2 regions of the Streptomyces sp. NPDC096046 genome follow, and region 1 is predicted to be linked to the other one. Evidence: riboswitches for the same ligand, from Rfam matches in the RefSeq annotation. Region 1 holds a riboswitch; the other holds the start of a gene.

Evidence for each region. Region 1 has a riboswitch for S-adenosylmethionine ahead of thrC (threonine synthase). Riboswitches for the same ligand answer to the same signal wherever they lie in the genome.
Region 2: another riboswitch for S-adenosylmethionine. It lies ahead of ABTX62_RS11420 (aminotransferase class V-fold PLP-dependent enzyme); the one in region 1 lies ahead of thrC (threonine synthase).

What each region holds. Positions count from the first base shown of each region.
Region 1 covers NZ_JBEOSZ010000013.1:13,859-17,240, reverse strand. The annotation lists gene ABTX62_RS14055 (alpha,alpha-trehalose-phosphate synthase (UDP-forming)) at 1-181, opposite strand, end outside; gene ABTX62_RS14050 (glucosyl-3-phosphoglycerate synthase) at 255-1,199, opposite strand; SAM riboswitch class I at 1,380-1,535, shown strand; gene thrC (threonine synthase) at 1,551-2,837, shown strand; gene ABTX62_RS14040 (MoaD/ThiS family protein) at 2,957-3,232, shown strand.
Region 2 covers NZ_JBEOSZ010000009.1:207,557-210,938, forward strand. The annotation lists gene qcrB (cytochrome bc1 complex cytochrome b subunit) at 1-21, shown strand, start outside; gene trpD (anthranilate phosphoribosyltransferase) at 159-1,223, shown strand; SAM riboswitch class IV at 1,296-1,412, shown strand; gene ABTX62_RS11420 (aminotransferase class V-fold PLP-dependent enzyme) at 1,566-2,948, shown strand; gene ABTX62_RS11425 (Lrp/AsnC family transcriptional regulator) at 3,038-3,319, opposite strand; gene ABTX62_RS11430 (rhomboid family intramembrane serine protease) at 3,316-3,382, opposite strand, start outside.

The sequences.
Region 1 (3,382 bases):
CGTCGGACAGCGCCGAGCACACCCACAGCGCGTCCGCGTCCGAACCGATCGCGGAGAGCCCGGAGACCAGGCCGCCGCCACCCCGTCTGGCGTCCAGCGAACCGTCCTCGCCCACCGTGTACGAGACCGGACCGCGGTTGGAGGCCACCAGAACCTGCGCAGCACCGTACGTTGAAGCCATAGACCTCAACCTAGCCCGGCCCGGAAACGCTCAAACGTACGGATCTGCCGCGCGCGGCCGAAAACGGGCCCGGTCAGGCCGCTCTCCGCGCCTGGTATTCGGCGATCTCCACCATCGGCGGACGTTCCTCGGTGTCCACGCGGTACGTCCGGGGCTCGAAGCCGTCCTCGCCGCGCTCGAACTGCGTGAGGGACGGCCGGATCATGTGCCCGCGGGCCAGCCGCAGCTGGGCCGTGCGGTAGATCGCGGCGGCCATCCGGCCCAGCGCCTGCCCGTCCTGGTGCCGGTGCTTGCGCATCCCGACGTCCACCTGGGCGAGGGCGTCCAGGCCCGCCAGGTGCAGGGCGTCGACGAGCATGCCCAGCTCCACGCCGTAGCCGACGGGGAACGGCAGCCGCTCCAGCAGGGAGCGGCGGGCCGCGTACTCGCCGCCGAGCGGCTGCACGAAGCCGGCCAGCCGCGGCCAGTGCATGTTGAGCAGCGGGCGCGCCATCAGTTCGGTGACCCGGCCGCCCTGCCCGGCCGCACCGGCCAGCGGACGGTCGTACATGGCCTTCACCAGGTCCACGTCCGGCTCGGTGAGCAGCGGGCCCACGATCCCGGAGACGAAGTCGGACGAGAAGTCCCTGAGGTCCGCGTCGACGAAGCAGACGATGTCCCCGCGGGTGACGAGCAGGGAGCGCCACAGCACCTCGCCCTTGCCGGGCGCGGCGGGCAGGCGCGGGAGTATCCCGTCGCGGTGCACCACCCGCGCGCCCGCGGCCGCGGCCACCTCGGACGTGCGGTCGGTCGACCCCGAGTCGACGACGACCAGCTCGTCGACGAGCGGGACCTGCCGCATCAGGTCGTGGCGGATGACGGCGACGATGTCACCGACCGTCGCCTCCTCGTTGAGCGCGGGCAGCACGACGCTGACCGTCCGGCCCGTGCGCTGCTTGGCGGCCAGGATCCGGTGGAGCGGGCGATCGTTCGCGGACCAGGAACGGGTGCTCAGCCACCGCTCGACTTCTTCCAGCACCGTGGCGGCTCCTCTGCGTACTTCAGGCGGGACGGACTGCCCGCCGCGCTAGCGGCTGACGGGTACAGTCATCTCGCGGTTCGGACGACTATCTCAACTGTCCTGGTCGTCGGTTACAGTCTTGAACAACGCGGATGACCATCGCATGTCCGGGGTCACCCGCCGCCTACAACCACATACAGCTCATCCAGAGGGGCAGAGGGATACGGCCCGATGAAGCCCCGGCAACCCTCCAGTCGGTTCTCGTAGGTCACTGGCGACCACATCGCGAGGCTCCCGGCTAGGGAAGGTGCCAAATCCGTCTCACGGCGAAACGCGTCGTGAGGAAGATGAGGAAGGGCCTCGCCTCACATGGCTGTGCAGACTGTCGCAAGCACCACTGACTCCACCGTAGACCTCGGTCCCGCCGCGGCGCTCAGCTGCCGCGAGTGCGGTCACCGCGTCCCCCTCGGCCCGGTCTTCGCGTGCGAGGAGTGTTTCGGTCCGCTGGAGATCGCCTACGACTTCTCGTCCTACGACGCCGAGGAGCTCCGCAAGCGCATCGAAGCGGGCCCCGCGAACATCTGGCGTTACGCCCCGCTGCTGCCGGTCCCGGCCGACGTGGCGGACAAGCCGAACATCAACCCGGGCTGGACCAAGCTCGTCAAGGCCGACAACCTCGCGCGCGAGCTGGGCGTCGACGCCGGCAAGCTGTTCGTCAAGGACGACTCGGGCAACCCGACGCACTCCTTCAAGGACCGCGTCGTCGCCCAGGCCATCGAGGCCGCCCGCGCCTTCGGCTTCACCACGCTCTCCTGCTCCTCCACCGGCAACCTCGCCGGTGCGGTGGGTGCCGCGGCGGCCCGCGCCGGTTTCCGCTCCTGCGTGTTCATCCCGCACGACCTGGAGCAGGGCAAGGTCGTCATGGCCGCGGTCTACGGCGGCGAGCTCGTCGGCATCCAGGGCAACTACGACGACGTGAACCGCTTCTGCTCCGAGCTGATCGGCGACCCGGCCGGGGAGGGCTGGGGCTTCGTCAACGTCAACCTCCGGCCGTACTACGCGGAGGGTTCCAAGACCCTGGCGTACGAGATCTGCGAGCAGCTCGGCTGGCGGCTGCCGGACCAGATCGTGGTGCCGATTGCCTCCGGCTCGCAGCTCACGAAGATCGACAAGGGTCTCCAGGAGCTGATCAAGCTCGGTCTGGTCGAGGACAAGCCGTACAAGATCTTCGGCGCGCAGGCGCTCGGCTGCTCGCCCGTGTCCACGGCGTTCAAGGCCGGGCACGACGTGGTGCGCCCGCAGAAGCCGGACACGATCGCCAAGTCGCTGGCGATCGGCAATCCCGCGGACGGGCCGTATGTGCTGGACATCGCGCGGCGGACGGGCGGTGCGGTGGAGGACGTGAACGACGAGCAGGTCGTCGAGGCGATCAAGATCCTGGCTCGGACCGAGGGGATCTTCGCGGAGACCGCCGGTGGGGTGACGGTGGGTGTGACGAAGAAGCTGCTGGAGAACGGGCTGCTCGACCCCACCAGGACCACTGTCGTGCTCAACACCGGCGATGGACTCAAGACGCTGGACGCGGTGGCGGGCACGGGTCTGACGGCGACCATTCGCCCCAACCTCGAGTCGTTCCGTGAGGCCGGGCTCGTCTGAGCGTCGTTGTTCGCTGCGGGCCGTGGGGGCTGGTCGCGCCCACGCGGCGGAGCCGCATATCGACACAGCCCCGCGCCCCTAAGGGCAGGTGCGTCACCCGATCCGGAGGTTTGAAAGTCATGAGCGTCACCGTTCGCATCCCCACCATCCTGCGCACCTACACCGGCGGTCAGGCCGAGGTCGCCGCCGAGGGGGCGAATCTCGGCGAGGTCATCGCCGATCTGGAGAAGAACCACACCGGGATCGCCGCCCGGGTGCTGGACGACCAGGGCAAGCTGCGCCGGTTCGTCAATGTGTACGTCAATGACGACGACGTGCGGTTCGAACAGGGGCTGGAGACGGCGACGCCCGACGGCGCCGGGGTGTCGATCATTCCCGCCGTCGCCGGCGGCTGAAACCGGTCGGCCGACCCGTTTATTACCTTCGGTAACCGCCGTCACTGTGAGTTCATCGAATTGCCCCCTCCGTGAGAGAAGCGGAGGGGGCAATTCTGTGTGATTGAGCGCGGTACAGTTGGGGAACGCGATCCAGATCCTCTGATCGGA
Region 2 (3,382 bases), on a different contig from region 1:
AGCGGCCACGGCCACCACTGATCACTGCGTCGCCACGCCACACGAAGGGCCCCGTCGGTTCAACGGACGGGGCCCTTCGCCCTGCCCGCGGCTGGATAGGGTGGACCTCGTTGAGACTCTCGTCCCGCACTGCGGGACGCCTGACCCTGGAGCGGCTTATGAGCGCTGTGATCCCCGCTGGAGGCGACACCGCGGCGGGCCGCTCCTGGCCCCTGCTGCTGAACGGCCTGCTGGACGGCAGGCACCTGAGCGCCGACGACACCGCCTGGGCGATGGACCGCATCATGCGCGGCGAGGCGACCGAGGCGCAGATCGCCGGGTTCGTCGTGGCCCTGCGCGCCAAGGGCGAGACCGTCGAGGAGATCAACGGCCTGGTCCGCACGATGTACGAGCACGCCAACGTGATCGAGGTGCCCGGGGCGACGGTCGACATCGTCGGCACCGGCGGTGACGGCGCGAAGACGGTCAACATCTCCACGATGTCCTCGATCGTCGTCGCGGGCACCGGCGCGAAGGTCGTCAAGCACGGCAACCGGGCCGCGTCCTCGGCGTCCGGGGCCTCCGACGTGCTGGAGAAGCTCGGGGTCAACCTGGAGCTGCCGCTGCACCGGGTCGTCGAGGTGGCCGAGGAGGCGGGGATCACCTTCTGTTTCGCGGTGAAGTTCCACCCGGCGCTGCGGCACGCGGGAGCGGCCCGCGGCCAGTTGGGCATCCGCACGGTGTTCAACGCCCTCGGCCCGCTGACCAACCCGGCCCGGGTCCGGTCCCAGGCCGTCGGTGTGGCGGATCCCCGCATGGCGCCGATCGTCGCGGGCGTGTTCGCCGAGCGCGGCAACTCGTCCCTGGTCTTCCGGGGTGACGACGGCCTCGACGAGCTCACCACCACGGCCACGTCCCGGGTGTGGATCGTCCGGGACGGCGAGGTCACCGAGGAGGCCTTCGACCCCCGGGACGTCGGCCTCCCCCTGGTCCCCGTGGAGGCCCTGCGCGGTGCGGACGCCTCCTACAACGCGGAGGTCGCGCGGCGGCTGCTGGACGGAGAGACAGGGCCGGTGCGGGACGCGGTGGTGCTGAACTCGGCCGCGGCCCTGGTGGCCCTGGAGCCCACCACCGCGCCCCTGGCCGAGCAGATCCGTACCGCGATGGTGAAGGCGGCCGAGTCGATCGACTCCGGTGCGGCCAAGCGGACGCTGGAGCGCTGGGTGGCCGCGAGCAATACGTAGGGAACCCGGACGGTGTCCCGCGATCCGGACTCGGGTTGCGGGACATCGATCATTTCGCGTACGTTCCTGGCAGGTCATGAGTGACAGTCATGAGGCCCCGGCCGACTGTCCGGCAACCCTCCGTCCGTGGCGGGGTGCCCCGGGTGAAGACCGGGCCGCAGGCAGCGAGGTCTGTGGCAAGCGCGTGACGAGGAGTCTCTCGTGAACCAGCGAATGCGATAGGGCCGCAGAGCCCCGCCTCCGCACCCCTCTTTCCCGCACCCCCGCTTGTAGCCGTACGTGCTCGCGTGTAGCCGTACGTGCTCGCGGGCGGATTCCACCTGCCTTCACGGGAGTTCACCCATGTCCGTCTCCACCGTTGCCGCCGATCAGTCCGTTTGTGCCCCGCTGCCCGTTCTGGGACGGGATGTCACCGTCCCGCTCGTGACCGGCGGTGAGGTCTCCTACGCCGCGCTCGACTACGCCGCCAGCGCTCCGGCGCTCCAGCGGGTCTGGGACGACGTGGCCGCCTACGCGCCCTACTACGGCAGCGTGCACCGCGGGGCCGGGTACCTGTCCCAGCTGTCGACCGACCTGTTCGAGAGCGCCCGCCGGGCCGTCGCGGAGTTCCTCGACTGCCGTGAGGACGACCAGGTGGTCTTCACCCGCTCCACCACCGACTCCCTCAACCTCCTCGCCGCCGCGCTCCCCACCGACTGCGAGGTCTTCGTCTTCGAGACCGAGCACCACGCCGCCCTGCTGCCCTGGCGCAAGGCCCGCGTGACGTACCTCGACGCCCCGCGCGGCCCCCGTGAGGCCGTCGAGACCCTGGAGCGCGCCCTGGCCGGCCGGACCGGGTCGACGGCGGGGGGCCACGGGCCGGCCCTGGTCTGCGTCACCGGCGCCTCGAACGTCACCGGCGAGCTGTGGCCGGTACGGGAACTCGCCGCGGCGGCGCACGCCCATGGTGCGCGGATCGTGCTGGACGCCGCCCAGCTGGCCCCGCACCACCCGGTGTCCGTCGCCGGCCTCGGTGTCGACTGGGTCGCCTTCTCGGGGCACAAGCTGTACGCGCCCTTCGGCTCGGGCGTCCTGGCCGGGCGGGCCGACTGGCTGCGCGCGGCCGAGCCGTATCTCGCGGGCGGCGGCGCCAGCCGCAAGGTCGGCCGGCGAGAGGACGGGGGAGTGGACGTGGAGTGGCACGACAGCGCCGCCCGCCACGAGGCCGGTTCGCCCAACGTCATCGGCGCCTACGCCGTCGCCTCGGCCTGCAAGGCGCTGACCGAGGCCGGTTTCGACACCCTCGTGGCCCGTGAGCAGTACCTGGTCCGCACGGTGCGCGAGGGTCTCGCCGACGTTCCCCGGGTGCGGTTCCTGTCCCTCTTCGGGGACGACGCGCCGCGGGTCGGGGTGCTCTCCTTCGTCGTCGAGGGCTGGAACAGCTCCCATTTCGCCGCCGCCCTGTCGGCCGAGTACGGCATCGGCGTGCGGGACGGGCTGTTCTGCGCCCATCCGCTGGTGCGCACGCTGCTCGGCGGCGACCCGCAGACGCAGGGGGAGTGCGGGTCGCCGGAGGCGGCGCCCGGGGAGAAGTCGCTCAACGCCATCCGGGTCAGCTTCGGCGCGGGCACGCCCGACGAGCACGTGGAGCGGTTCGTGCGGGCGGTGAAGGAACTCGTGACGGACGGGGCGCAGTGGAGCTACCGCACCGAGGACGGGCGCTGCGTGCCGGACACCTCCGCCTGAGCCGGTGGGCGGCTGCCGGGGGCGATCATCCGCCCGGCGGGCTCGGGGACGCCCGTGAGCAGGTCACGCGCGGGCGGGACGCGACGGCCTCAGTTGTCCAGGCCGATCGAGAACGCCGCCTCCAGATCGTGCTGCGAGTACGTGCGGAACGCCACGTGCGTGTCGGTGCCCTCGACTCCGGGGATCTTGCTGATCCGGCCCGGGATGACCTCCGCCAGGTCCTCGTGCTCCTTCACCCGGACCATCGCGATCAGGTCGTAGGTGCCGGTGACGGAGAAGACCTCGCTGACGCTGTCCAGCGCCGCGATCGACTCGGCGATCTCGGGGATCCGGTCCACGCTGGTCTTGATCAGGACGATCGCGGTGATCACGGCTGGTTCTCTCCCTCGGGGGCCGGAGCAGGGGCGGCCTTCACTCTAGTAGGGCCGGTGGGG